3 regions of the Ancylobacter sp. WKF20 genome follow, and region 2 is predicted to be linked to each of the others. Evidence: riboswitches for the same ligand, from Rfam matches in the RefSeq annotation. Region 2 holds a riboswitch; each other region holds the start of a gene.
The links. Region 2 has a riboswitch for thiamine pyrophosphate ahead of AncyloWKF20_RS09885 (FAD-dependent oxidoreductase). Riboswitches for the same ligand answer to the same signal wherever they lie in the genome.
Positions count from the first base shown of each region.

Region 1: it holds a riboswitch for thiamine pyrophosphate, as region 2 does, so the genes downstream of both, thiD (bifunctional hydroxymethylpyrimidine kinase/phosphomethylpyrimidine kinase) here and AncyloWKF20_RS09885 (FAD-dependent oxidoreductase) in region 2, are expected to answer to the same signal.
Region 3: it holds a riboswitch for thiamine pyrophosphate, as region 2 does, so the genes downstream of both, AncyloWKF20_RS00365 (ABC transporter substrate-binding protein) here and AncyloWKF20_RS09885 (FAD-dependent oxidoreductase) in region 2, are expected to answer to the same signal.

Region 1 covers NZ_CP121679.1:1,710,318-1,720,026, reverse strand. Annotated here, with positions in the region: gene AncyloWKF20_RS07945 (LysE family translocator) at 1-360, opposite strand, end outside; gene AncyloWKF20_RS07940 (universal stress protein) at 571-1,386, opposite strand; gene AncyloWKF20_RS07935 (cytochrome c) at 1,660-2,100, shown strand; gene AncyloWKF20_RS07930 (cytochrome b/b6 domain-containing protein) at 2,103-2,801, shown strand; gene AncyloWKF20_RS07925 (DMT family transporter) at 2,913-3,839, shown strand; gene AncyloWKF20_RS07920 (Lrp/AsnC ligand binding domain-containing protein) at 3,851-4,087, opposite strand; TPP riboswitch at 4,243-4,340, shown strand; gene thiD (bifunctional hydroxymethylpyrimidine kinase/phosphomethylpyrimidine kinase) at 4,392-5,210, shown strand; gene AncyloWKF20_RS07910 (MFS transporter) at 5,312-6,433, shown strand; gene dgcA (N-acetyl-D-Glu racemase DgcA) at 6,436-7,413, opposite strand; gene AncyloWKF20_RS07900 (ABC transporter permease) at 7,786-8,934, shown strand; gene AncyloWKF20_RS07895 (ABC transporter ATP-binding protein) at 8,954-9,709, shown strand, end outside.
Region 2 covers NZ_CP121679.1:2,111,354-2,121,062, forward strand. Annotated here, with positions in the region: gene AncyloWKF20_RS09870 (thiamine phosphate synthase) at 1-478, opposite strand, end outside; gene AncyloWKF20_RS09875 (thiazole synthase) at 494-1,306, opposite strand; gene thiS (sulfur carrier protein ThiS) at 1,327-1,524, opposite strand; gene AncyloWKF20_RS09885 (FAD-dependent oxidoreductase) at 1,502-2,515, opposite strand; TPP riboswitch at 2,566-2,685, opposite strand; gene AncyloWKF20_RS09890 (MHYT domain-containing protein) at 2,756-5,080, opposite strand; gene AncyloWKF20_RS09895 (phosphatase PAP2 family protein) at 5,500-6,198, shown strand; gene AncyloWKF20_RS09900 (hypothetical protein) at 6,295-6,504, shown strand; gene AncyloWKF20_RS09905 (MAPEG family protein) at 6,569-6,967, opposite strand; gene AncyloWKF20_RS09910 (NUDIX hydrolase) at 7,061-7,591, shown strand; gene AncyloWKF20_RS09915 (multidrug effflux MFS transporter) at 7,655-8,902, opposite strand; gene AncyloWKF20_RS09920 (hypothetical protein) at 9,151-9,648, shown strand.
Region 3 covers NZ_CP121679.1:76,211-85,919, forward strand. Annotated here, with positions in the region: gene AncyloWKF20_RS00355 (ABC transporter ATP-binding protein/permease) at 1-1,311, shown strand, start outside; gene clcA (H(+)/Cl(-) exchange transporter ClcA) at 1,345-2,721, opposite strand; gene AncyloWKF20_RS00365 (ABC transporter substrate-binding protein) at 2,993-3,946, opposite strand; TPP riboswitch at 4,022-4,138, opposite strand; gene AncyloWKF20_RS00370 (winged helix-turn-helix domain-containing protein) at 4,547-5,728, opposite strand; gene AncyloWKF20_RS00375 (ABC transporter permease) at 5,785-6,537, opposite strand; gene AncyloWKF20_RS00380 (universal stress protein) at 6,715-7,551, shown strand; gene AncyloWKF20_RS00385 (hypothetical protein) at 7,651-9,501, opposite strand; gene AncyloWKF20_RS00390 (glycosyltransferase) at 9,582-9,709, opposite strand, start outside.

The DNA of each region.
Region 1 (9,709 bases), 400 kb from region 2:
AAAAAGCGCGGCTTGCAGGCTGGTCATCGGTTTTTCGATGGCGGTGCCGCCGGTCGTGCCGCCAGCATTGGCGATCTTCCAGGCGAGGAACAGCAGATAGACCGACCCGATGACCTTAAGCGCCTGATGCGCATAGGGAATCGACAGGAACAGGGCGCCGAGGCCGAAGCCGACCGCCATCACCATCAGCGCGAAACCGAAGGTGACGCCCCAGATCTGCGGCAGGGTGCGCCGGAAGCCGAAGGCGGCGCCCGAGCCGGCGGAAATCATGTTGTTCGGCCCGGGGGTTAGCGCCCCCGCTATGGCGAAGAGGAACAGCGGGACGAGATGGGTGGTGGCCATGGGGTCGGCACTGGGCACGGGACGCTCCTATTGGTCAGTTATGCTGACCTTTCTTGCCAGTAAGCGCCCGTTTCAACGCCGGCGCAACCCGAAAACAACGCGCGCCCGCACCACGAAAAACGGCCGGATTATACATCCGGCCGTCGTGTATTGTCAGTGCAGTCAGGTGGACGATCAGGCCAATGAGACCAGTGTGCGTGACCGATCAGGCCGATCAGGCGCGATGCCTCAATGGGCGATGAAGAGCGGCACCGGCGGGTTGGCGAGCAGCGAGGCGGTGACGCCGCCGAGAATCATCTCGGCGAAGCGCGAGCGGCTATAGGCGCCCATCACCACGAGGTCGGCGCCGAAGCGGTCGATCTCCCGGCCGAGCGCCACGGTCGCCGCGCCATCGCCGACATGGACGTGGCGGGCGTTCACGCCATGGGTCTTGAGATAGGCGGTGAGCTGGGCGCCGGAGGCTTCCACCGTATTGCCGCCCTCGGCGATGGTGACGACTTCGACCTGGTCGGCGGTGGCGAGCAGGGGCAGGGCGAAGCGCACGGCGTGGCCGGCCTCGCGCGAGGGCTTCCATGCCACCAGCACCTTGCCGATGCGGGCCGGCACCGGCTTGCCGGTCGGCACCACCGCGACAGGGCCGTTGCAGGCGAGCGCCAGATGCTCGGGCAGGGTGGCGGCGAGCTGGTCGTCCACCGTGCCATAGGGGGTCTCGCTGACCACGGTGAGATCGGAGAAGCTGACGGCATCGCGCAGCGCCGAGGTGACGTCGCCCTCGATCACCTCCCATGTGCCGGTGACGCCGCCGGCGGCCAGCGCCTGCTCATACTGCGCCTTGAGGGTCGGCTCCTTGCCCTTGGCCTCGTTGACCAGCTCATTGACATAGATCGACAGCGCCCGGCCCACGCGCGGCACCCCGGTCGGGTAGAGCGTGTAGACCGTGCGGATGGCGGCGCCCGCCTGCTTGGCAAGGGCGACGGCGAAGGCGAGCCGATCGGTGAAGCCGGTATCGGCGGAAGCGTGCAGGAGAATGGTGCGGATGGCCATGGCGTGTCCCTTTCGATGGGGCGGATCGAAGCCGTTCGGCTGTTCTTGCGCGGTGACCTTAGGTGAAGTGGGGCGCCGGAAAATCGGGAAAACCCCCATGGGTAACCGCTATTATGCCAGCCGCCGCCAGCGCCCCTGACGCCACGGGGGATGGCCTGCCGCTGCGGGATCACGTCCCCGCGAGCCAGCCTTTGGACTGATTGTCACAGTCTGGAGCCTTACTAAGGTGTGGGCGGGGAGTCGGGTCTCGGCTCCGTCTCAAGGGGAGCCTTCATGAATCGTCGTCTTCTGGCCTGCGCCGCCGCCGTCACTGCCCTTTTTGCCGGAACCGCCGTGATGGCGCAGTCCGATGTCATCAAGCAGCGCCAGGCGATCCTGAAGGGGTTCGGCGACGTGACCAAGCCGGTCGGCGGTATGCTGCGCGGTAATGCGGCGTTCGATCTTGCCACGGTGCAGAAGGCGCTCGACGCCTATGCCAAGGGCGGCAAGGAGCTGCCGGCGCTGTTCCCCGCCGGTTCCGGCACCGGCGACACCGGCGCGCTGCCGGCGGTCTGGCAGGATCAGGCGAAGTTCGATGGCCTGTTCGCCAAGCTCGCCTCCGACGCCACGGCCGCCCGCGCCGCCATCACCGATGAAGCCAGCTTCAAGGCGAACTTTCCCGGCGTGATCCGCACCTGCGGCACCTGCCATGACAGCTTCCGCAAGAAGAGCTGAGCGTGCGGGCTGACACGGCTGCTGGCACGGTGCTCGCCTGGGATCTGCCGACGCGGCTGGCCAAATGGCTGCTGGTCGCGCTGGTGGGGCTCGCCTTCGCCAGCAAATATTACGGCGATGCCGGGCTGGTCTGGCACCAGTGGAACGGGCTGAGCATCCTCGTCCTGCTGGTGTTCCGCCTGCTCTGGGGCGTGGTCGGCGGGAGCACGGCGCGCTTTGCCAGCTTCGTGCGCGGGCCGCGCGCCGTGGCGGGCTATGTACGGGGGCTGCTGCGCGGGCATCCGCCGCATTATCTCGGCCACAACCCGGTCGGCGCGCTGGTCATTCTCGGGCTGATCGGCCTTGTGGGCGCGCAGGCGCTCACCGGGCTGTTCACCACCGACGACATCATCGTCTATGGCCCGATGACGCCGGTGGTGAGCGATGAAACGATGGCGCGGGCCTCCGCCCTGCATCAGCAGATTTACCCGTTCCTGCTGGGGCTCATTGGCCTGCATGTGGTTGCCAACATCGCCTATTCGCTGGTCGGGCGGGATAATCTGATCCGCGCCATGGTCACCGGCCGCAAGCCGGCGGCGGGCTTCGTCGACCGCGCGCCGGCGACGCCGGGCTCGGTGCTCGCCGCGCTCGCTTGCCTCGTGCTGGCGGCGGGCATCGTGTTTGGCGGTATCGCGCTGGCGGGCGGGAATCCCTTCCCTTAAGGCGACCGTCCGCCCCGGCGCGCGAGCCGGGGCGGCCTTCACGCAAAAGTCGTCGCGCCGCTCGCTCGGCCCGGCTTGCGGGCTCCGGCGGACTCGTGCTCCAAGCGCGCCATGAACGCGCTCAAGGGGATCGCGCTGCAGATCGGCGCGACCTTCCTCTTCACCATCATGTCCGCTCTCGTGCGCATCGTCTCGGCCCATGTGCCGACCGGCGAGGTGGTGTTCGCGCGCTCGTTCTTCGCGCTCATTCCGCTGTTGATCCTGCTCGCCTGGCGCCGTGAGATCGGCGCCGCCATCCGCACGGCCCACCCGCTCGGCCATATCGTGCGCGGTACGGTGGGCGTCGGCTCGATGTCGCTGGGCTTTGCCGCGCTGGCGCTGATTCCGCTCGCCGACGCCACCGCCATCGGCTTCACCGCGCCGTTGCTCACGGTGATCTTCGCGGCGATCTTCCTGCGTGAGCGGGTGCAGGCCTATCGCTGGGCGGCGGTGATGGTCGGGCTGGTGGGCGTGGTCATCATGCTCTGGCCGCATATGGCGGGCGATTACGACTCGCCGGGCCACAAGCTCGGCGCGCTGCTCGCGCTGATCGCCGCCGGCTTCACCGCCGGGGCGATGATCCAGGTGCGGCGGCTGACGCAGACCGAGACCACGCCGGCCATCGTGTTCTATTTCCAGGCGCTGGCGGCGGTGGCGGGGCTCGCGACGTCCGCCTGGGGCTGGGTGGTGCCGACGCCGGGCGAGGCGGCGCTCCTGGTCAGCACCGGGCTGGTCGGCGGGGTCGGGCAGATCCTGCTCACCGAGAGCTATCGCTACGCGCCGGCCTCGGTGGTGGCGCCGTTCAGCTATTCGGCGATGCTGTGGTCGCTGCTGCTCGGCTTCATCCTGTTCGCCGAGGTGCCCCCGCTCATGGTGCTGGCGGGCGGCACCATCGTCATCGGCGCCGGTCTGTTCGTCATCTGGCGCGAGCGCCAGCTCGGCATCGACCGGGCGAAGGAGGACGCGGCGGCGACGCCCCCGGCGGGGCCCGCGCCGTAAGCCGCCGCGGCTCAGAACGCCTTGAAGGTGATGAGGGTGCGGGTGTCCTGGATGCCGGGAATCTTCTGCACCTTCTCGTTCACGAAATGGCCGATATCGGTGCCCTCGGCGACGTAGAACTTCACCAGCAGGTCGAACTCCCCGGCGGTGGAATAGATCTCGGAGGCGATCTCGGCATCGGCGAGGGCGTTGGCGACCTCATAGGAGCGCCCGAGCTGGCATTTGATCTGCACGAAGAAGGGGACCATGGCGGCTTTCCGGCGGTTCAGTCGATGCCGCACAGGACCAGAAGCCCGGCGGGCGCGCAACCCCGCTCGATGGTGTCCCGCGTGCATCCCCCGCTTGCATCCCGCTTGCATCCCGCTTGCACCCGCCCGCGCCATCGCCTATCTGCCGGACACGACAAGAACCGTTGGGGTGCCCGAAGGGCTGAGAGGCGACGAGCCAACCCACGAACCTGATCCGGGTCATGCCGGCGGAGGAAACGGGTCGCGCGCGCTCCGCCAGCGGGGCGCGCGGCGCGTTTCGTCGCCCGGCAAAGGAAGCGCGAGAATGACGCCAGCAGCAGCGCCCACCACCGCCATCGCCGTGACCATTGCCGGCTCCGATTCCGGCGGCGGCGCGGGAATCCAGGCCGATCTCAAGACGTTTTCCGCGCTCGGCGTCTATGGCGCCTCGGTCATCACCGCGCTGACCGCGCAGAACACGCGCGGCGTCACCGCCATTCATGACGTGCCGCCGGATTTTCTTGCCGCGCAGATCGACGCGGTGTTCTCCGATCTCGCGGTGAACGCGGTGAAGATCGGCATGTTGTCGCGCCCCGAGGTGATCGAGGCGGTGGCGGCGGGGTTGGAGCGGCACGGGCAGGAGATGGTGGTGCTCGATCCGGTGATGATCGCCGCCTCGGGCGACCGGCTGCTGGTGCCGGAGGCGATCGAGAGCCTGCGCCGCGTGCTGCTGCCGCGCGCGCTGCTGATCACCCCGAACCTGCCGGAAGCCGCCGCGCTGCTCGACGCGCCGGTGGCGACGCTGCTCAGCGAAGTGCGGGCGCAGGCGCAGACGCTGCTGGCGATGGGCCCGCGCGCCGTGCTCATCAAGGGCGGCCATGGCGAGGGGCCGGAGAGCGTCGACGTGCTGCTCGATGCGGATGGGTTCGTGGAACTGGCGGCGCCGCGCGTCGCCACCCGCAACACCCATGGCACGGGCTGCACGCTCTCCTCCGCCATCACCGCGCATCTGGCCAAGGGCCATTCGCTGCGCGAGGCGGTGGAAGGGGCGAAGGCGTATCTCACCGCCGCCATCGGCCGGGCGGATGATCTCACCATCGGCGAGGGCCACGGGCCGGTGCATCATTTCCACGCCTGGTGGTGAGTGAGAGGGTGAGGGGCGGGCCGGGCTCGTAAGGCAGACCTCGTCACCGTCGGGCCGGGCTGCTATCGAGGCGGCATCGCCTCTCCCCCGAGTCCCCGCGCGTGCTTGTCCTCGCCCCCCGCATCGCCATTCCCGTCGCCTATGCCGGGCTGTTCTTCGGCATCGGCGTCTACATCCCCTTCTTCCCGATCTGGTTGCAGGGGCGGGGCTTCGATGCCGGGCTGATCGCGCTGACGCTCGCCGTGCCCTTCGGCATCCGCCTCTTCACCATGCCGCTCGGCGGGCTGGTGGCGGACCGCAGCGGGCGCCCGCGCGCGACGCTGGTGGTCTATGGGCTGATGACCGCGCTCGCCTTCTGCGCGGTGGCGCTGGCGCCCGGCACCGGGCTGATGCTGGTCGCCCTCGCCATCGCCGCCTCCTTCTGGCAGCCGAGCCTGCCGGTGCTCGACGCCTATGCGGTGGCGCGGCGGGCGGAGGGGCTGATCGATTATGGCCGCGTGCGGCTCTGGGGCTCGCTCGCCTTCATCGCTGGCAATTTCGCCGGGGGCTTCCTGCTGCCGCATCTGCCAAAGGACGCGACCGTCTGGCTCATCGTCGCCGGCAGTCTCGTCGCCGCGCTGGCGGCGCTGACGCTGGAGGAGATGAAGCTGCCGGAACGGACAGTGCGCGCGGGCTTTCCCCGGATCTCGCTGGCGCTGGGCCTCGCCATCGGCGCGGCGGCGCTGGTGCAGGCCTCGCACGCGACGCTCTACGCCTTCGCCTCGATCAACTGGCGGGCGGCGGGGCTCAGCGATTCCGCGGTGGGGCTGATGTGGTCGATCGGCGTCATCGCCGAAGTCGCGCTGTTCCATGTCGGTACGCGGGTGACGCAGCGCCTCGGACCGGAAAAGCTGCTGCTGATCGGCGGGCTCGCTGGCGTGCTGCGCTTCGGCGCGATGGGGATGGACCCGCCCGATGCGCTGCTGCCGGTGCTCCAGCTGCTGCACGCGGCGACCTTCGGCTGCACCTATCTCGGCACGGTGGAAATGGTCGCCCGCCACGCGCCGGAGGGGCGGGGCGCCGCCGTGCAGGCGCTCGCCGCCTGGGCGACGACCATTGCCATGGCGCTGGCGACGCTGGCCGCCGGCCCGCTCTGGCAGGCCTTTGGCGGGCACGCCTTCCTGTTGTCCGCCCTGCTGGCGGGGCTGGGCGCCGGCATTGCGGGCCTGCTGCGCGTGCGCTGACCTCAGCCCCAGAGCGCGGGATCGGCCGGGAAGACGCGGCTGCCCTCATAGACGAGAGCCGGCGTGCGGTCTTTCGCCAGCAGGAGCGGCCCGTCGAGATCGACGACCTCCGCCATGCCCGCCAGCAGCAGCGCCGGGGCCATGGAGAGCGAGGTCGCGACCATGCAGCCAACCATGATCGACAGCCCCGACATCTGTGCCGCCCGGGCCAGCGCCAGCGCCTCGGTCAGCCCGCCGGTCTTGTCCAGCTTGATATTGAGCGCGTCATAGCGGCCGATCAGATCGGGCAGCGTGTCGCGCCCATGCGCGCTCTCATCGGCGCAGACCGGGACGGGGCGGGTGATGAAGGACAGCAGGGCATCGTCGGCGGCGGGCAGCGGCTGCTCCACCAGTTCGACGCCGGCCTCCGCGCAGGCGGCGAGGTTGGCCGCGAGGTTGCCGGCGTTCCATCCCTCATTGGCATCGACGATGAGGCGCGTCCGCGGCACGGCGCGGCGAATGGCGGCGAGGCGCGCGGCGTCGCCCTCCGCGCCGAGCTTGAGTTTCAGCAGCGCGTGCCCGCTGGCGGCGGCAGCTTCCGCCATCGCCTCCGGCGTGCCGAGGCTGAGCGTATAGGCGGTGACGACGGGACCGGGGGCAGGCAGGCCAGCGATCGCATGCACGCGCGTGCCGCTGCGCTTGGCCTCCAGATCCCACAGCGCGCAGTCGAGCGCGTTGCGCGCCGCGCCGGGGGGCAGGATGTACTGCAGCGCATGGCGGTCGGCCCCGGCCTCGATGGCGCGGCGGGCGCTTTCAATGGCCTCGGTGACGCCCTCCACGCTCTCGCCATAGCGCGCATAAGGCACGCATTCGCCACGTCCAAGCGCCACCCCGTCGCGTATCTCCACCGCGACCACGACGGCCTCGGTCTTCGAGCCGCGCGCGATGGTGAAGCTGCCACGGATGGGAAAGCGTTCAACGGCGAGGGACAGCGTGGGCATGGGGCGTCAACCGGTGGGGACGGAACGAATCGCTCAGTCCACTCTAGGCGCCCGCCCGCGGCTCTGGCGAGACCGGCCATCGCCGCGACGGAGGCGCGCCGGCCCTCGACGCCCACTCGACGCCCATGTTGGCGGGTCTCCGAGGGGGTGTGGCGGGGCCGGTGGTACGTCCTTGCGTCACAGGGAAAGCACAGTTTTCAAGCTAGAACGATTTGGCATCATCAAGATACCCGTGGAAAGCCCAGGCGCCTCGACAGAGCATGAGCCGCACGGCTATGAAGCAAAAGCGCAAATTGCGCGTGGCCCGGCCGCGCGCCGCCGTGCCGTACCCCGCCGCTAGGCGGCGTCGAAACCGAATGGGAGCTGCTGATCTTGGGAGCCGCTGAGGCACCGCTGCTCGCCACGGCGCGCCATGGGCGCGAGCTGGTGATCGTCGGCAATGGCCGATGGGTCGCCGCGCAGGGTCGCGCGCTGGAAGGCGTCGTCGAGGCGGCGCTGGACGAGTTGCGCGCGGGCGGTGCCGAGACGGCGCGACTGGATTTCTCCGGCGTGCGTCGGCTCGACACGGTCGGCGCGGTCATGCTCGACCGGCTGATCCGGACGCTGGACACGGCTGGCGTGCGCGCCCAGCTCGTGGGCCTCGAGCGGCGGTTCCATCCGCTGCTCAAGGAAATCACCAATGGCTGCCATGAGGTGCCGCCGGTTCGCCCGCACACCAATGCGCTGGTCGGCTCGGTCGAGCTGATCGGCAAGGTGGTGGTGGAGACCGGCCAGGACGCGCTGTTCTTCCTCTCCTTCATCGGCGCGGTGGTGGGGTCGCTGCTGCGCGTGGCGGTGCGCCCGCACACCTTCCGCTGGACCTCGATGGTCTATCACCTCGAGCGCACCGGGCTGCGCGCGGTGCCGATCATCGCGCTGATCACCTTCCTGATCGGCTGCATCATTGCCCAGCAGGGCATCTTCCATTTCCGCAAGTTCGGCGCGACGACCTATGTGGTCGACATGGTGGGCATTCTCACCTTGCGCGAACTCGGCGTGCTCATCGTCTCCATCATGGTCGCCGGCCGCTCCGGCAGCGCCTTCACCGCCGAGCTTGGCTCGATGCGGATGCGCGAGGAAGTGGACGCGCTGCGCGTCATGGGCTTCGACCCGAACGAGGTGCTGGTGCTGCCGCGCCTCGTCGCGCTCATCATCGCCGTGCCGCTGCTGACCTTCATCGGCAATATGTGCGCGCTGTTCGGCGGCGGGCTGGTGGCCTGGCTCTATGGCGACATCTCGCCGACCATCTTCCTGCACCGGCTGCAGGAGGCGATCGCGCTCAACACCTTCGAGGTGGGCATGATCAAGGCGCCCTTCATGGCCGCCATTGTCGGCCTCATCGCCTGCATGGAGGGCATGCGGGTCGGGGGCAGCGCCGAATCGCTCGGCGCCCACACCACCGCCTCGGTGGTGAAGGCGATCTTCCTGGTCATCGTGATGGACGGCCTGTTCGCCATGTTCTTCGCCGCGATCGACATGTGAGGGCGAGGGGCTTTCCGACATGATGCACAGCCACAGCAACGCCCTGCCGATCCCCGACATCCAGCCGGGCGAGCCGATCATTTCCGTGCGCGACGTGGTGGTGGGCTTTGGCGAGCGCACCATCCTCAAGGGCCTGTCGCTCGACGTGATGAAGGGCGAGATCATGGGCTTCGTCGGCGCCTCGGGCGGCGGCAAGTCGGTGCTCACCCGCACCATTCTCGGCCTCGTGCCCAAGCGCTCGGGCACGGTGGAGGTGTTCGGCCAGGATCTCGACACGCTGACTTATGAACAGCGCCGGCAACTGGAACAGCGTTGGGGCGTTCTCTTCCAGCAGGGCGCCCTGTTCTCCTCGCTCACCGTGCGGCAGAACATCCAGTTCCCGATGCGCGAATATCTCGACCTGTCACCGCAATTGATGGACGAGATCACCATCGCCAAGGTGGAAATGGTCGGGTTGCAGCCGGATGTCGTGACCAAGATGCCGTCCGAACTCTCGGGCGGCATGATCAAGCGCGTGGCGCTCGCCCGCGCGCTGGCGCTCGACCCGGAAATCCTCTTTCTCGACGAGCCGACCTCGGGTCTCGACCCGATCGGCGCCGGCGAATTCGACGAACTCATCGCCACGCTGCAGCAGACTTTGGGGCTGACCGTATTCATGGTAACCCACGATCTCGACAGCCTTCACACCGTCTGCGACCGCATCGCCGCCCTGGCCGATGGCAAGGTCATCGCCGTGGGACCGATCGACACGATGCTCGCCTCCAAACACCCCTGG
Region 2 (9,709 bases):
TGGTGAGCCCGCCAATGCCGACGAGCGGAATATCGCCCACCCGCTTCTTCCAGGCGGTGACGCGCTCCAGCCCCTGCGGGGCCCATTTCATCTTCTTCAGGATGGTCGGATAGACCGGACCCAGCGCGACATAAGCGGGCTGCGCCAGCAGCGCGACTTCCAGCTCCGCTTCGTCATGCGTGCTGATGCCGAGCCGGACGCCGGCCTTGCGGATATAAGTGAGGTCCGCCTCGGCGAGATCTTCCTGGCCGAGATGGATGAAGTCGCAGCCGAGCTCGATGGCGAGCTGCCAGTAATCATTGACGATGAGCTGCGCGCCATAGCGGGCGCAGACCTCGCGCGCGAGTGTGATGTCGGCGCGAAGCTGCGCCGCGTCCATGTCCTTGGCGCGCAGCTGCACCAGCTTCACGCCCTGCGGCAGCAGACGCGGCAGCCAGGAGGCGCGGTCGACGATGAGGTAGAAGGGATCGAGCTTCATCGAATTACCTGCGTCTCACTGGCCGAAGGCGGCGCGGCCCATCACGGGCGTCGAGGGCGCCGCCATGTCGCGCACCTCCATCGGGTCGGCCAGCAGGCCCTCGCGGCCGGCCTCGATGGCGCGGGCGAAGGCGCGGGCCATGCGCACGGGATCGCCGGCCTTGGCCACCGCCGTATTCAGCAGCACCGCGTCATAGCCGAGCTCCATCGCCAGCGCCGCATGGGAGGGCACGCCAACGCCGGCATCGACCACCAGCGGAATGCCGGGGAAATGCGCGCGCATGGAGCGCAGGCCATAGGGGTTGTTCAGCCCCCGGCCGGAGCCGATCGGCGCGCCCCAGGGCATCAGCACCTCGCAGCCGGCGGAGATCAGCTTCTCCGCCACGACAAGGTCTTCCGTCGTGTAGGGGAACACCTGGAACCCCTCGCGCGAGAGAATGCGGGCGGCCTCGACGAGGCCGAACACGTCCGGCTGGAGCGTGTCGTCCTCGCCGATCACCTCGAGCTTCACCCAGGGCGTATCGAACAGGTCGCGCGCCATCTGCGCGGTGGTGACGGCTTCCTTCACCGTCTTGCAGCCGGCGGTGTTGGGCAGCACCTTCACGCCGAGGTCGCGGATGAGCTGCCAGAAGCTCTGCCCGGCCTTGGCCGCCCCGGATTCGCGGCGCAGCGAGACGGTGACGATCTCGGCTTTCGAGGCGCGGATCGCCTCGGCAAGGATCGCCGGCGACGGGTACTGCGCGGTGCCGAGCAGCAGGCGCGAGGCGACGGGCGTGCCGTAGAACTCCACGGGGTCGGCCAGCGTGCCCGTGAGGGTATTCGTGGTCATGGCGTCCATGTCAGGCTCCCTCAGCCTCCCTGCATCGGCGCGAGGATTTCCACCCGGTCGCCGTCGCTGATCGCGGTCTCGCCGCGCTTTGCCTTGCGCACCATGGCGCCGTTCACCGCCGTCGCGACCATGGCGTCGGCGAGGTCGAGCTCGACGAGGAGATCGGCCAGCGTGCCCGCACCGGTCTGCGCCGGCTCACCATTCACGATGATCTTCATCCATCACCTCCGGGCAACGGGTTCCGTCAAACGCCAGATCCGCCGCGCGCCGCGCGAGAGCGGGGGCGGCGAGGAAGCCATGACGGTAGAGCCCGTTGAGATAGATCGTGTTGCCGCGCCGGCGCAGGCGCGGAATGTTGTCGGGGAAGGCCGGGCGCACATCCGCGCCGATCTCGACGATCTCCGCCTCGCCAAAGGCCGGGTGCAGCGCATAGACGGCGCCGAGCAGCTCCAGCATGGACCGGCCGGTGACGCGCCCGCGCTCGTCATTCTCGATCGAGGTCGCCCCGATCATGAAATGCCCGTCGCCGCGCGGCACGATATAGACGGGGATGCGCGGGTGCAGCATCCGCACCGGACGCTTGAGCGAGATCTCGGTGGAATAGAGGACGAGCATCTCGCCCTTCACCCCGCGCAGGTCGGCGAGCTGGTCGCGCGCGCCGAGGCCCCGGCAATCCATGATCACATCGGCCTGATCGGCCTGATCGTCCGCCTCATCGAACCCATCGGCCTCGTAGCGGATCGTGACATTATACTCGTTCACCAGCCGCTCGGTGAGCGCCGCCAGCGCCTTGCGCGGCTCCAGATGCGCCTCGGTGGGGAAGAACAGCCCCTGGTCGAAACGCCCCTCTAGGTCCGGCTCCAGCGCTGCGATAGCGGCCCCATCCACCCACTCGAAGCCCTCAGTGCGGCGGGAAAAGCGTTTGAGATCAGGTAGATCGCGCGGCTGGGCGAGGACGAGGCTGCCCTCGTTCGGCACGTCCGGCACCGCCTCGCGCCAATAGGCGAGCGATTCGAAGCCGAGCTCGGCGATGATCGGCTCGGCGCTCTCGCGCTCGCACCACGGCGCCAGCATCCCGCCCGCATACCAGGAACAGCCTTGCCCGGTGGCGGATTTGCGTTCCACCAGAATGACTTGCGCCCCGCGCTTAGCAAAGGCATGGGCGCTGGTCAGCCCGGCGACACCGCCGCCGATGACGCGCACGCGCATCGCGTTGGGCGCCGGGTAAGTCGTTGCGGAACCGATGGAATTTTCGCTCTTGGCAGACATGTAGGCCTCCCTCCGCCAGTCTCAACTGGATCAGGTTCAAAGGGTCGCCATGCCGCGTCCGCGCGATGATGGCCTCTCAGCCCCCTGACGGGGCTCCCCCGGACGGCACTGATATAATCACGCAAGGCCCCTTTGTCACCGTCGTGTCGTCGACAATATGCAAGCGGCGCGCGTGGGGCCTCAGGCGCTGCGGGGCGGAAAAGTCACGACATTGTCGGCCCTTGGCCGCGTCGCGCCGAGAATGGCCCGCTGCAGCATGTCGCGGCTGAACGGCTTGCCGAGTCGCACCATGTCCGGCCGCGCCTCCGCCGGGAGCTCGGCATAGCCGGTGCCGAGGATCACCGGCAGGCTCGGCCAGCGCTCCAGGATGATCGCGGCGAGCTGGATACCGGTCATGCCGGGCATCGCCTGATCGGTCAGCACGACGTCGATCGCGGCGCCACTTTCCAGTGTTTTCAACGCTTCCGCGCCAGACGAAGCCTCGGTGACGGCAAAATCGAGATCCTCCAGCATCGCCGCCGTGGCGGACAGCACCAGCGGGTCATCATCAACCACCAGCACCCGCACCGCGCCCGGCTCCGGCTCCACCGGCGACGGCAGGGGCGGCACGGCTTCGGGCGGCGCGGCGGGCGCCTGCGAAGCCACCGCCACAGGCTCGACAATCGGCAAGTGGATGGTCGCCGTCGTGCCCTCCCCCAGCCGGCTCGTCAGCGCCAGCTTGCCGCCCGATTGCGCGGCGAGGCCATGCACCATGGCAAGGCCGAGGCCCGTGCCCTTGCCGACACCCTTGGTGGTGAAGAACGGCTCGGCAGCATGGGCGAGCGTCGCCTCATCCATGCCGGAGCCGGTATCGGACAGCGACAGGCAGAAATAACGCCCAGGCTTCAAGCCGTTACCGGCATCGCCCTCCTCGTCGACAGCCACCTGCGCCTCATGCGCGCTGATGACGATGGTGCCACCATCGGGCATGGCGTCGCGGGCATTCACCGCGAGATTGAGCAAAGCGAGTTCCAGCTGGTTGGCGTCCACCCGCGCCTTGGGAAGGCCGAGCGGAAAGCGTGTCTCGATCCGCACGCTCGGCCCGATGGAGCGACGCAGCAGATCGGCCATGCCGAGCACGAGTTCCGGCACATCGACCGGTTCGGGCTTCAGATCCTGCCGGCGGGCGAAGGCGAGCATGCGCTGGGTGAGCGCGGCGCCGCGCTGGGCGGCCTGCAACGTGTTGTCGATCAGCGTCTGCAGGCGCGGCTCGTCCGGCGCGCGCTTACGCACCAGTTCGAGATTGCCCATGATGACCGCCAGCAGATTGTTGAAATCATGCGCGATTCCGCCGGTGAGCTGGCCCACGGCCTCAAGCTTCTGCGCCTGACGCAGCGCCTCTTCGGCCTGGCGGCGGTCGGTAATGTCGATGAGGCCGCACAGCGTCTTGACGAGCGTGCCCTGCGCATCGCGCTCGGCCACCGCCGAGAGCACGCAGTCGAGACGCCGGCCGTCCTTGCTCAGGAACTGGTACTCGGCCTCGAGGAGTTCGCCGGTGCCGAGCAGGCGCGGCCAGTGTTCCTCATTGCGTTGCCGCGCCGATTCCGGCGTCATGAAATCGGTCAGCGGCCGGCCGACCACTTCCTCGCGCGCATAGCCGAGAAGGTCGAGCCAGCGGTCGCTCACCTGCTCGATGCGCCCATCGGCCCCCAGCGAATGCAGCGGCAGCGGGGTGCGACGGTACAGGTTGCGATAGCGCTCCTCCCCCTCGCGCCACATCGCGGTCTCGCGCTGCGCCAGCAGGGTGAAGCGCCGGTCATAGATCGCGGCGAGCAGGGCGGCGGCGCATATGGTGAAGCTTGCGGCCGCGACGGCGATGACCAGATGGGCATTGTCGAAGGCGCCGCCACGCACGGCGACGATATGGCCCTCGCCGGGCAGGAAGCTCACGCCGGCCATGGCGACATAGTGCATCCCGGCGATGCCGAGCCCCAGCGCGACCGCGCCAGCCACCCGCTCGACAAGGCTGTGATGGCGGAACGCCAGCCATAGCGCGGCCGTCGAGGCGGACACGGCTACGATCACCGCGGCGCCGGCATAGAGGAAGTCATTGGCGATGGCGCCGGTCATGCGCATCGCCGCCATGCCGGTGTAGTGCATGCCGACAATGGCGAGGCCCATGAACATGCCGGCCAGGACGAGGCGTGCGATGGGGATGCCGGGCTGGCTGGCGGCGATCAGTGCCAGTCCCGTCGCTGCCACGGCAATCAGCAGCGACAGCGCGGTGAGCTCGAGGTCGTAATGGATCGCGAGGCCGGCATTCAGCGCCAGCATGCCGACGAAGTGCATCGCCCAGATGCCCCCGCCAAGCACGAGCGCGGCCAGCGCGAGCCAGCCGACCCTTGCGCGCCCGGAGGCCACCGGGATGCGACCCGCAAGGTCCAGAGCCGTGAAAGAGGCGGCGATGGCGATCAGCACCGACAGCGTCACAAGCCCCGGATCATGGGTCGCGACGTGATCCATCATCCCCGGCCAGCTCCCCTGTGCGGCACGCGTGCTCTCCCTAGGAGAGACGATAGATCGAAATCGCCGCTATTCAGTCAAGACACAGCTGGGCGACCGCCGCAACCATGCACGGCCGCGCGGAGGCGTCAGCTCAGATAGCCGAGGAACCAGAGGATAAGGATAACCGGCAGCGGAATACCCACCAGCCACAGAAGTCCACCCTTGAACATGTCGCTCTCCCAGCCTGTTGGATCAGAAGCACTGTCCGCTCGGGTCAACCCCTGTGAGCGAAGATGCAGAGGGGAACCCCTCGTCCACCATTCCGGTTCCATGGGTGGCGCCCTACCTAAAGCAGCAGATTGCCGGCACCCGATTGCCGGCTGGGCCCAATCAAACGGTGGTGCATGAAATCATCCCTGTCCGTCGTCCCGCGTTGGCTCATGGCCGAATTCAGCGTTTTCCTCGCGATCGCCGGCGCTGCCGCCGGGCTGCTCGCCTTCGCGCAGCTCGCCGATGGCGTGGTGGAGGGCGAGACCCACGCCTTTGACGAGGCGGTGCTGCGCGCCTTCCGCGCACCGGGCGACCCGGCCGATCCGCTGGGGCCGCTCTGGCTGGAAATCGTGATGCGCGACATCACCGCGCTCGGCAGCACGACGGTGCTTACCCTCATCACCGCCGCCGTGGTCGGGTTCCTCATCATGGACCGCAAGGGCGGCGCGGCGCTCTTCGTGGTGACGGCGGTCGCCGGCGGCGGGGCGCTGAGCTACCTGCTGAAGATCGGCTTCGACCGACCGCGCCCGGACCTCGTCGCGCATCTGGTCGACGTGCACACGCTGAGCTTCCCGAGCGGGCACGCCATGGGCGCCGCCGTGACCTATCTGACGCTGGCCGCCCTCATTGTGCGCACCGAGCGCCGCCGCCGGCTCAAAGCCTATGTGCTGTTCGTCGCCGTCAGCCTGACGCTGCTCATAGGCCTGAGCCGCATCTATCTCGGCGTCCACTGGCCGACCGACGTGCTGGCGGGATGGTGCGCTGGCAGTGCCTGGGCGTTGATCTGCTGGCTCGTCGCCTTGTGGTTGCAGCGGCGCGGGCAGATCGAGAAGGAGGACGGCACGACCCAGGCTGACGCGAAAAGCTGACCGGCGCTCTCAACTCGCCATGGCTTTCGGCGCGGCGACGGCTATCCTTGGCGCGATGAGGCCGCCAGAGCCTCCGCCAGTGCCAAGGAGAAACACATGTCGATCAGCCCGCCGGAAGGCCAGCTTATCCCCGAGATCGGTGTGATTGAGACCACCGAATCGGACAACGTCCTGCATTGGGATGGCGACGAGCTTTATGTGGAGCAGGACGTCTATCACAACGGCCAGCTCGTGCACCGCAAGTACCGGCGCCGCGTGACCAAGCAGGTGGCGCAGGCCATCGCCCGGATGCTAGCCCAGCACTGACGACGATGACGGGCCGCGGCATTGACCGGCCGGCGCTGCCGGCCGGTCCGCGAGCGACAGAGAACTAGAACGGCAGAAGAATCGCCAGCATCACCAGGGCAAGCCCGGCCATGGATGCCAGCCACACGGCCGAGCGTACATAGGGTATGCCGAGCGCGTAGAGCGGCACATAGATCACCCGCGTCGCCAGGAAGAGGCTCGCCCCCAGCGCGGTAAGCACGCCCTCGCGCCCCGCCACATGGGCAATCAGCACCGCCGCGATGAACAGCGGCAAGGTCTCGAACAGATTCGCCTGCGCTCGCCGCAACCGGCCGGTGACCACGCCGACCGGGGGGCCGGGCTCATCGCGGGCACTGGCATTATAGGCGACGCCTGTCTCACGATTGCGAAACATCGCCGGTAGCATGATCTGAATCACAGCCAGGACGAGTGACCAGGCGAGAATCGTCAGTTCCAACGTCATGTGCACCGCTACCCTCGTGAAATGTCGTTATACGCGCCGCCAAATTGACGAAAAATGTCGTAATCCGCGCCGTGTACACTAGATTGGTCTACCATGGCGAAAAGCAAGCAACATAACCGCCAGGCGAAGGATGGCCGTGTACTCCAGCAGGTTGCGGCCTTGCCCTACCGGCTGTCTTCCGACGGGCGCCTGCAGATCCTCGTTCTTACCTCGCGTGAAACGCGTCGGGCGGTCATCCCCAAGGGATGGCCGATGAAGAATCACAAGGATTGGAAGTCGGCCCAGATCGAGGCGTGGCAGGAGGCCGGCATTGTCGGCGATGTCAGCCGCAAGAAGCTCGGCCAGTACCGCTACTGGAAACGGCTGGAGAGCCATTTCGCGCTGGTCAAGGTGTCGGTCTTTCCGCTGGCCGTGCGCCGGCAGCTCGACGACTTCCCCGAGCGCGGCGACCGGCTGCATGTGTGGATGAGCCCGGAGGATGCGGCGCTGCTGATCGACGAGACCGATCTCGGCACCCTCATCACCGCCTTTGCGGCCTCGGCCGAATGGCGCAAATCCGCCCGCACGCATTTTCCCGAGGTAGCCGCGGCGCCGAGCCTCGCGCCCGCACTCGCCACGGCCTGACGAACCGCGCCGAGGCAGCCTTGGGTCGGGGAGCGACCGGGAGGCGACGCCAGAGAGGCCCGCTCAGGATTTGGCCGGGGCGCCGCTCGAATGGAACAGCCGCCCGCGCTCGGCAAACAGCACCCAGCCCAGCGCCCCGATCCCGAGTGCCGCGAAGCCCAGCGTTAGCGGCAGTGTCGTGCCGTCGAAAAGCTGGCCGAGCCCGAAGCCGAGCAGCGCACCGCCGACCGTGCTCACAAAGCCCAGCGCCGAGGAGGCGGTGCCCGCCACATGGCCCACCGGCTCCATCGCCATGGCGTTGAAGTTCGACACCATGAGGCCGAAGAAGAACATCATCAGCGCCTGCAGCACCGAGAAGGTCCAGATCGTCTCGACGCCCGCCAACACCACGGCGGCATGGATCAGCGTCACCGTGAGATAGCCAAGCAGCGCCGCGTGGGAGACCCGGCGCATGCCGAGCTTGCCGACGACCTTGGAGTTCAGCAGCGAGGACAGCGCCATGAACACGGCGATGAGGGCGAAGATCAGCGTGAACAGCTCGCGCGCGCCAAACGCATCGGCGAACACCTGCTGGGCCGAGTTGATGAAGCCGAACAGGCCGCCCATCACCATGGTCATGGCCAGCATGTAGCCGACGGTGACGCGGCTGCGGAACACCAGCCCGAAGGCGAAGGTGATACCGCGCACGGAGATCGGCGTGCGGTTCTCCTCCTTCAGCGTCTCCGGCAGGCGGATCATCGTCCAGACGAACAGCACCGCGCCGAACAGGAACAGCATGAAGAAGATCGCCTTCCACGGCGCCACCAGCATGATCAGCTGGCCGATGGAGGGGGCGACGATGGGCACGGCGAGGAACACGATGAAGGCAAGCGACATCACCCGCGCCATCTGCCGGCCGGAATAACAATCCCGCACGATGGTGATGGCCAGGATGCGCGTTGCCGCCGAGCCGACGCCCTGGATGGCGCGCGCGGCAATCATGACGCCCAGCGACGGCGCGAAGTAGCAGCCGACGGAAGCGATGGTGTAGATGCCAAGCCCGACCAGCAGCACCGGCTTGCGGCCGAAGCGGTCGGCCAGCGTGCCATAGACGATCTGCGCCAGGCCGAAGCCGAGCAGATAGGCGGTGATGACGATCTGCGTGTGGTTGGCCGTGTCGATGTTCAGCGCCCGGCCGATTTCCGGCAGCGCGGGCAGCATCGAATCAATGGCGATGGCATTGGTCGCCATCAGCGCCGCGATGTAGCCGACGAACTGGCGAAACCCCATGCCGGGATGCGGGGGGGCCGTGGGGGCGTCGGTTTTATTCATGGCGGGTCCGTCATCTGCAGGGCCGCGGCGCGCAGGCCGGGCGGAAGGCCCGCCTTATCGCGCAGATTTCGCACGGCCCCAATGCACCGAAAGACACAGATTTGCGATTTCGCATTTACGAACATTGCTGGCGTGCTGGCTCGGCCTCAAAGATGAGGCCTATCATCAAAAACCGCGCTTCCACCCCTCGCCCGCGCGGGTGGCGTCGCCGGCCAAGCCGGGCGCCGCGGCGCATTGGGGAGCGCATCATGAACATCTTCGACCCGACCAACTGGACGGGCTTTCACACCTGGCTGAGCCTCATTGCCATCGCCACCGGCGTGGTCGTGCTTCTCGACCTGATCGCCGGACGCGAGCGCGGCGCCTGGACGGCGGTGTTCCTCGCGACCGCCGTGCTGACCAGCGCCACCGGCTTCGGCTTTCCGTTCACCGGACTTCTGCCCTCGCACATCGTCGGCATCGTCGCCCTCGTCGTGCTCGCAGGGACCATTCCGGCCCGCTACCTCTTCGGCCGCGCGGGCGCGTGGGGCTGGGTCTACGCCATCGGCGTCACCATCAGCCTGTGGCTGCTGGTCTTCGTCGCCGTCGCGCAGGCTTTCGCCAAGGTGCCGGCTCTGAAGGCGTTGGCGCCGACGCAGGCCGAGCCGCCCTTCGCCATCGCCCAGCTGGCGGTGCTGGCGCTGTTCGTGGTCGCTGGCGCCCTCGCGGTGCGCGGCAGGCGCCCGGCGATCCACCGCCACGCCTGACCCGCATAGGGGACTGACCCGCACCGGCGGCCGGCCCGCAAACGAACATCCCGGACGCACC
Region 3 (9,709 bases), 2.0 Mb from region 2:
CAGACGCTCAGCATCTTCATCGGCCTGCTCAATGCGGTGATGACGCTGGCCTCCTTCGCGGTGATCCTGTGGGGGCTGTCGGGCGACTTCGCCTTCAACCTGTTCGGCGGCGAATGGCGCATTCCCGGCTATCTTGTCTGGGCCGCCTTCGCCTATGCGGCGCTCGGCACCTTCCTCGCCCATCTCATCGGCCGGGTGCTGGTGAAGCTGAACTTCGACCAGCAGCGCTTCGAGGCCGATTACCGCGTCGATCTGGTGCGCGTGCGCGAGAATGGCGAGCAGATCGCGCTGATGAAGGGCGAGGGCGTGGAGCGCGCCCGGCTGCTCGATCGCTTCGGCCATGTCGTGCATAATTACTGGGGCATCATGATCGCCCAGAAGCGGCTGACCTGGTTCACCGCCGGCTATGGCCAGCTCTCCATCATCTTCCCCTTCGTGGTGGTGGCGCCGGCTTATTTCGCCGGCACCATCCAGCTCGGCCAGCTCATGCAGACCTCCTCGGCCTTCGGGCAGGTGCAGGGCTCCTTCTCCTTCTTCATCAACGCCTATGCGACGCTCGCCGAGTGGAAGTCGGTGGTCGACCGTCTCATCGGCTTCCAGCGCCATGTCGAGACCACGCAGGCCGAGACGCTGAAGGCGAGCTACCGGCAGGTGCCGGCCACCGGCGCGGCGCCGCTCGGCGTGCGCGACATGGAGGTGCGCCTGCCGGATGGGCGCGCGCTGGTCGCCATCGACGCGCTGGGCGTGAAGCCCGGCGAGCGGGTGCTGCTCACCGGCGCCTCCGGCACCGGCAAGAGCACGCTGTTGCGGGCCATTGCCGGCATCTGGCCCTATGGCCATGGCGTGGTGGAAACCGGCGGGCGCGTGCTCACTTTGCCGCAGCGGCCCTATCTGCCGGTCGGCTCGCTGCGCGGGGCGCTGGCCTATCCCGATCCGATGGAGCGCTTCGCCGACGAGGATCTGCGTGAGGTGCTGGAAGCGGTCGGCCTGCCCGCCTTCGCCGGTCGGCTCGACGAGCGCGGCCTGTGGGGCGCGGAACTCTCCGGCGGCGAGCAGCAGCGCTTCGCCATTGCCCGCGCGCTGCTGGTGAAGCCCGACGTGCTGCTGCTGGACGAAGCCACTTCGGCGCTGGACGAGGCGAGCGAGGCCGCGCTCTACCGCCTGCTGCGCGAAAGGCTGCCGCAGGCGGCGATCCTCTCCATCGGCCACCGCTCGACGCTGCTAGAGCTGCACGAGACCCATATCGCGCTGGAGCGGCGCGAGGACGGGCCGGCGCGCCTTGTCCCGCACGCGCTCGCCGCGGCGGAATAGGCGATCAGCCGTCGCTGACGGCGGTTATGGCGATCAGCCGCGCAGCGTGTTGGTGACGCCGCCTCCGGCGGCCGCGCCGTCGTCGAGGCTAGAGGGCGACGCGGTGGGGGGATGGGCTCCCTGCCGCGCCTTCGCCTCCAAGGCGAGGGTGCGCTCCAGCAGCACCTCATAGATCGGCCGGTTGCCCAGCGCGAGCGCGACCATGTTGGCGATGATGGTGGTGAGCATCACCGGCACCAGCGCCGTGTAGGCGCCGGTCAGCTCCATCACCAGCACCATGCCGACCAGCGGCGCGCCGATGGTGGCGGCGAACAGCCCGCCCATGGCGGCGATCGCCAGCACCACTTCCATGCGGTCCGGCAGCGGCAGGAAAAGCTCCAGCGCCGCGCCGTAGCAGAGGCCGATGGTGGTGGCGAGCGCGAGGATCGGGGCGAAGATGCCGCCGGCGACGCCGGTGGAATAGCTCGCCATGGTCATGACGAAGCGCAGCAGCACGATGAGCGCCAGCGCCAGTACGGTGCGGTTCTCCTGCGCGAGCTGCACGGCGAGCAGTTCCCCGCCCTGCGTCGCCTCCGGCAGGGCGAACATCAGCACGCCGACGACCATGCCGACCACGAGGGGGAACAGATAGAAGGAGCTGCGCTGGCCGAGGTCGCGCACCCGGTCGAGCGAACCGATGAGCGTGCGGTTGAACACCGTGCCGACGCCGCCGAGGATCAGCCCCAGCCCGGCGAAGGCCGGCAGCACGGCGAGCGGCAGCGTATCCACCGCAAGGCGCATATAGGGGATGTCGCCGGTGAACATCTGGGTGACGACCGCGCCGGTGAGCGAGGCCAGCACGACGCCGATATAGGTGCGGGCGCTGTAGGGAAATTGCCGGCGGGTTTCCTCGATGACGAAGAGCACGGCGGCGAGCGGGGCATTGAAGGCGGCGGCAAGGCCCGCCGCGCCACCGGCGGCGAGCAGGCCGCGCATGTCCTGCGCCACCATTTTGGTGAGGTCGGCGGCGGCCTTGGCGACCGAGGCGCCCATATGGATGGTCGGCCCCTCGCGCCCGAGCACCATGCCCGAGGAGAGCGCCAGCAGGCCGCCGAAGAACTTCACCGGCAGCACGCGATGCCAGCGCACCTCGCGCAGCCCCTCCATCGCGCCCTCGATTTCCGGCACGCCGGAGCCGCCGGCTTCCGGCGCGAAACGGCGCACGAGGAACAGCGCCGCCACCGCCATGCTGGCGCCGATGGCGGCGCCCGCCAGATAAAGCGGCGCGCCGCTGAGCCCGACGCTGCCGGACAGCCAGGCCGGCCAGGCGGCGCTCAGCCATTCCACGCTGAGATGGAAGGCGGCGCCGATGACGCCGACCACCGCCCCGACCAGAACCGCCACGCCATAATAGAAGCCGTTGCCCATCATCCCGCCCCATCCTGCGCACCCCGTTGGGGTTAGCATTGCCGGGCGGTATCGTCATCCCCGTGCCGGGGGGCGATCCCGGATCGGCCTTTGGCCGTCCGGGATGACGGCATGAAGGGCCGCGCCCCCGTTCCCCGGACGAGCTGCGCGAAGCGCGGCGATGATCCGGGGGCCAGGGAAGACTCTTCGGCCAACGACTCTCCCGCTGGGTCCCGGCTCGCCTTCCGCTGGCGCTGCAGGCGTCCGGGACACGGGCTGAGGCTGGTCGAGCGGCCTACTTGATCGCGGTGGCGTAGGTGGAGACCGGCTCCACCGTGTCGATCAGCTTGTGGCTCTTCATGAACTCCCCGAAGCGCGCATAGCGGCCCTCGTCCAGCGCGGCCGGCGCATGGGCGAAACGGCGCAGCGTGTCGGTCCAGGCGGTGCGGTTCAGCTCGTCGTCGAGCTTGGGGTTGGCCTTGACGAACACGCCCCATGCCTCCTGCGGGTGGTTGAGGATGTAGATCGTCGCCTCCTCGACCGCCGCGAGAAAACGCTTGAGGCGGGGATCGCCGACCTTGTCCTTGTGGGCGAGATAGATCAGCTCGTCGAACACCGGCACGCCGTGCTCCTCGGGGAAGAAGGCGATGCCCTCCTTGCCCTCGAGCTTGATCTGGGTGAGCTCGAAATTGCGGTAGGCGCCGATCACCGCGTCCACCTTGCCGGCGACCAGCGCCGGGGACAAGGCGAAATTGACGTTGATCATGGTGACGTCGTCCGGCTTCAGCCCGGCGCTCGCCAGCATGGTGCCGAGCAGCGCGTCCTCAAGGCCCGCCACCGAATAGCCAACGGTCTTCCCCTTGAGATCGGCGATGGACTTGATCGGCCCGTCCTTCAGCGCCACCAGCGCGGTGAGCGGGGTGGAGACGAGCGTGCCGAAGCGGATGAGCGGCAGCCCTTCCTTCACCGACAGATAGATGTTCGGCTGGTAGCTCACCGCGACATCCGCCTGCCCGGCGGCGACGAGGCGCGGCGGGGCGGAGGGGTCGGAGGGCGGGATCAGGTCGACATCGAGGTCGTGCGCTTTGAAGTAGCCCTTCTCCTGCGCGATGATCAGCGGCGCGTGGTCGGGGTTCACATACCAGTCGAGCAGGACGGTGAGCTTGTCCGCGGCGCGTGCGGGGGCGCTGGCGAAGGGGGCGGCGGTGAGTGCCAGCGCGAGCGCGGCGGCGGCGATTTTTTTGAACATGGATCTCCTCGCGTGTTGGAGATCCGGCGCATGAGCTGTCGGGGGAATCCGGCGCGGGTTGTCTGTGCCGACAGGGCCCCGCCGTCGTTCCGTCCCTTCGCCGGCATGACCCGGATCAGGTTCAAAGGGTCTGGCGGTTGCCATCTCAGCCCCTTGGCCCGTTCGGGCCGCGGGACACCCCTCGGACGCGGTCACGCTAGCAGAGCTGGCATGCCAGGGGAAGTGGGGGCTAAGAAGCGTGTGCGCCCGTGTCCCGGACGCCTGGAGCGCCAGCGGAAGGCGCGCCGGGATCCAGGGGGAGAGTCTTCGTCCGTGGTCTTCTTCGCGGGCGAGAGACATGGCCGCCTGCGGCGGGGTCTCGCGCTGGGCCCCGGATCATCGTTGCGCTGCGCGCAACGTGTCCGGGGAACGGAGAGCGCGCGTCGTCCGCGTCGTGCCTGCAACGTCTCCGCCATAACCACGTCATGGCCGGGCTTGGCCCGGCCATCCACGACTTGGGCACGTCGGTCGAGAAGAAAGTCGTGGATGCCCGGCCCAAGGCCGGGCATGACGGCATTCTGCGACGGCCGGGTCTCTCTCGTGCCGGGAAGGGCGGCGCCCTTACGCCAGCCAGCCCTCGGCATAGACGGTGCGTTCCACGCCGGCGAAGGTGCCGAGGCGGGTGAGTTCCGCGTCGAGCGCGTCGAGCCGGCCCTTGGAGGCGCGCACACCCGGCTCCAGCCAGAGGCGGCGCACGTCGAGCGTGCCGGCCTTGCGGTCGGCCTTCATGTCGATGCGCCCGATCAGCCGGTCGCCTTCCAGCAGCGGGAAGACATAGTAGCCATAGAGGCGCTTGGGCGCCGGCACGAAGACCTCGATGCGGTAGGAAAAGCCGAACAGCCGCTCCGCCCGGTTGCGGTCGCGCAGCGCCGGATCAAACGGGCTGAGCACGCGCAGCCGCGACGGTGGGGAGGGCAGCGCCGCGAAAGCCGCGCCGGCGCCGGCAAAGGCGTGGCTCGCCCGCTCGCGCCCATCCGCGCAGGTGATGAGCACGGGTTCCAGTCGGTCGCGGTTCGCCTCCACCCAGGCTTTCGCCTGTTCCGGCGAGACCAGATCCCAGAAGGCGGCGATCTCGCCATGGGTGGCAAAGCCCAGCCGCTCCAGCGCCGAGGTGCAGGCCCAGTCGATGAAGGCGCTCGCCTCCACCTCCGCGGCGCGGTGATGGGCGGGGATCACGCGCTCGGTGAGGTCATAGACCTTCTGGAAGCCCTCGCGCCCGGCAATGGCGAGCGCGCCGGTGCGCCAGTGATACTCAAGCGCGGTCTTTTCCGGGTGCCAGTTCCACCAGCCGCCGGGCGGGCGCTTCTCGGCCTCGAAATGCCGGGCCATCAGCCGGCCCTCCTGGCGCACGCGCGCCAGCACATGCTCAAAATAGCCCTCGAAGCCGTTCTCGTGCCAGCTGCGCCAGCGCTCCGCGAGGCTGGCGCGTTCCTGCGCGAAGCGGTGCTTCCAATAGGGGAAGAAGGCGGTCGGGATGATCGCCGCGTCATGCGTCCAGTGCTCGAACAGCGCGCCGTCCTTTTCCAGGAGCGCGGTGAGATGCTCGCGCCGGTAGGCGGGGGCGCGGCTGAACAGGATGTGGTGATGCGCCCGCTCGACCGTGGCGATGCTGTCCACCTGCACGAAGCCGAGCCGGGTGATGAGCGCGAGCAAGGCCGCCTTGCCCGCCGGCGCGCGTTCGCTCAGCCCCTGCATGGCGAGGAAGACGCGGCGGGCATCGGCATTGGCGAGGCGAATCGTCATGGCTCATCCTGCCGAAGTTCTCGCTTCGTTCCAAGCGGATCGGCATGCTGGATGGGTCAGGGAGCCGCGGTCTCCGGCGCCCAGGGCAGCAGGCGGGTCAGCGCCCGGTCGACCAGCGCGAACAGGATCAGCGCCACCGCGAGGAGGATGGCGAGGGCGGCGAACACCATGTCGGTCTGCATCCGCGCGTTGGAGTACAGCATGAGATAGCCGAGCCCGGCCGAGGCGCCGACCCATTCGCCGACCACCGCGCCGATCGGCGCGACGGCGGTGGCGACCCTGAGGCCCGAGGCGAGCTGGGGCAAGGCGGCGGGAATGCGGATGAAGCGTAGCGTCGTGAAGGTGCCGGCCCCGCCGAGCCGGGCGAGATCGAGCAGCCCCTGCTCGGTGCGCGCGAGCCCGTCATGAAAGGCCGAGGCGACGGGGAAGAAGATGATGAGGCTCGCCATCACGATCTTCGAGGCAAGGCCGAAGCCGAACCAGATCACCAAGAGCGGGGCGATGGCGAAGACCGGCAGAGCCTGCGCCACCAGCAGGACCGGGCGCATGGCGCGCCGGGCGAGCGGGGAGCTTGCCATGGCGAGCGCGCAGGCAATCCCCAGCGCCGACCCACAGACGAGACCGAGCAGCATCTCGCCCAGCGTGATCAGCGCATTGTGCCCGAGAATGGCGGCATTCGCCCAGCCGGTCGTCGCGATGCGCAGGGGCCCCGGCAGGATATAGGCGGGAATCGCCAGCACCCGCACCACGACCTCCCAGAGGCCGAGCAAAATGAAGGAGATGGCGAGCCCGCGCCCGATACCGGCCATGCGGTGAATTCCTAGATGAGGGTGAATGCTTATAGTGACCGGCGCGGGGCTGCGCGAGGGTAGGGATGCGCGGTTCATCGCGGGGGTCGCGAGGCTGACGTTTCAGGCTTGACGTTGATGGCCAGCGCGTCACTTGCATGGGGTCAAGCTGACCAAAAGGAAAAAGTGGAGGCGCCAATGATCAAGGACATTCTCGTCAGTCTTCGTCTGGGTTCGGGGCCGGATGCGACGGTCGACTACGCGGTCTCGGCCGCGACGGCCCTGAACGCTCATCTCACTGGCGTGGCGGTGAGCTATGAGATCGACATTCCCCCGGTCTATACCGAAGCCTTCTCGACCGATTTTCTTGAGGCGCAGCGAGCGGAGAGCAAGAAGCTGGCCGACCATGCCGTCGCCTATTTCGGCGAGGCGTCGCGCTCGGTCGGCCTCACCGGCGAGGTGCGGGTGATCGACGGCACGCCGGGCGGCGCGGCCGAGCAGATCGGCGTCATGTCGCGGCTCTACGACCTCACCATTGTCGGCCAGTCCGACCCGGAGAAGATGGGCGCGGAGGAGGTCATCGCCGAGGCGGTGATGTTCGATTCCGGTCGTCCGGTGCTCTTGGTGCCCTGCAAGCAGCAGAAGCCGTTCTCCGCCAAGCGCATCCTCGTCGCCTGGGATGGCGGGCGCTCGGCGGCGCGCGCGGTGGCGGAAGCCCGCCCGCTGCTCGCCCATGCCGATCTCGTCGAGGCGGTGGTGGTGGAGAGCGGGCGCACCCGCAAGCCGGATTCGCTGCCCGGCGCGGACCTCGCCCGCCATCTCGCCCGCCACGAGAAGACGGTGGAACTGCGCCGCCTCGTGCCCGGCGCCGGCGAGAGCGTGGCCGACGTGATCCTGAAGGAAGTGGCGGCGCGCGACATCGACCTGGTGGTGATGGGCGGCTACGGCCATTCGCGCCTGCGCGAATTCGTCCTCGGCGGCGTCACCCGCGACATGCTGGAGCGCATGCCCGTGCCGCTCTTGCTGGCGCATTGAGGCGGGGCTGCGGGTAAAGAAAAAGCCCGGCGCGCGAGCGCCGGGCTTTGTGGCAGCGTAGCCGCTCTCAATGCCGCCGGTCGATGCAAAGGGGCACGTCTACCTGTTGAGCTTATCGAAGGCATACTTCCAGAACGACTTTTCCCGCGCGAGCTGCAGACGACGCCTCGACCGACGGATGCGGTATGGCTGGCGCGCCGCCAAGGGCAGGCGGGTCGAGGTGCTTCCTGCGCCGTCTGAATGAGACAGGTCCGCTAAAAGTGCCATTTCTCGTGCGGTTGGGTCCGTTACCAGGCGCTCGAAGGGGCGCGACCAGGTAACAGAAGCGAGAATATCCGGATTGTAGATGTCCAGAAGAAATAGGTGGTCATCAAAAAACTTACGAATACCTGCTTGGACAGACATTGCGCGCTCGCGATATATTGCTTCTGCGGATTTCAATTCTTCCAGTACAGGAATGACAACGCCGTCTTCATTTATTTCGTATCCCAGCGTCGTTCCGTGGTCCGCGGTCAAAGCGAATTCAAGAAGTTCGACGCCACCCGACTGGAGATAGTGGTCGGCCGAGGGGTTGCTGCCGAAATTGGTAAGCCAGCCCTCCATATTCAGGCCGCTCTGCCGGTTGTTGGTGGCGCTGGAGAAGAGGCCAATAAAAAGGCCCATGAAATCCGCCTTGTCGAAGTCCGGTGGCAGGCAGTCCATCAGCAGGCGTTGAATGTTCCCGTTCCAGCCAATGTCGATAATGCCCGTGCGTTGACCCCTGCGGAAATGGGTCTCGAAGTACGACTGAAACTTGATTCGCCTGCGGTGAGCCTCGCGCAAGTCAGCCGCAAAGTTACAGCCAACCAGCGCCACGGCATCGAGAATGACGCTGTCGGAGATATGCTCGACCGTATCAAGCCCGTGCCTTTCCAGAAGGTGCTCGACCGAATGTCTCTCGTAGCCCAGCGTCTTGAGACTGTCGGTCAGCGGGCGGCCCGTGCGACTGGCGACGGGGAGGAAATTCATCGAAACATCCCAGCCCTTACGTCCGATCTGATAGCCAGTCGCGCGGGAGAAGTGGATATAGGTCGACGTCACGTCTCCGAAGAGGCCCCGCTGCTGTACTTTCTTAAAAAGAAGATAGGGTAGCCAGCCATCGCGTGCGACGAAAACGGCATGGTTCAGGCGATGCAAGCGGATATTCTTGAGTGTCCAGATCAAAAAACCGAAGATCAGCGGACCAGCTATCCGATAGCCAATCTCTTCATATTCGTTATTCGGTATTAGATGAGACGCTTGAGGCTGGTCAAGAAAATCAAGTATACTTGTTATCAGATAGTTGTCGCCGCGGTGGCGAGGGCGCTGGCGGCGGTTGTCGACAATCGCCCAGTCTGCAAGCTTCGTTTCAATGCCGCGCGCTTTTGCCTGGGCGATGTCCGCCACCGGATTGTCGCCGACATGCAGCCAGCGAGCTGTAGTAGGAAGCCGTAACGTCTCCCGAACTACATCATATAGAGCGCCTGTATGCTTGCTTTTGCGATGCTCTCCAGAAACGAAGATTGGTAGCTGTGGCGCGCCTGCGTAACCGACACGCTCCAATGTCTCTCCAAGCCAAGCCGACGGCAAATACATATCAGATATAAGGATTATTTCTTTATTAAATGCCTGCAACTCATTAAAGAGTCTAAGTCCGGCGATGCTGGCAAAAAGAAAAGATCGCTCTGCGTCCAGCTCGGTCTGTAGCAGAAAGTCCCTTAGATCATCTCCACACTGAGATATTTCTCGATATAATTCATATATCTCATCGAGCGTTACCTCTGTTTCTCCCCCAAGGGCCGTGGCATGTCGAGTGCGGGCCTCGCGTTCTGCATAGGAGCGCTGATGGCTGAATGACGCAATCTGGTCATGATAAATCAGTGCAAGTGGATGCTGCAGCGCCGCGACCCGCACCGCTTCAAAAATGTCCACCGGAGCTCTCAGTCGGCGATGAACTAGGGTATCGAAAATGTCAAAGGAGACCAAGTCATAGTCTACGAGTTTCATTGATATTATGCCTGCACGATGCGTTTGAATAGAGATTCAATACGCCTAGTTAACGACCTGAGTGGTTTGCGATGTGGTCGCTTTAGAGCATTTATTGAATTGTCAATTTGATATGATTTCCAGATCAGGTGTC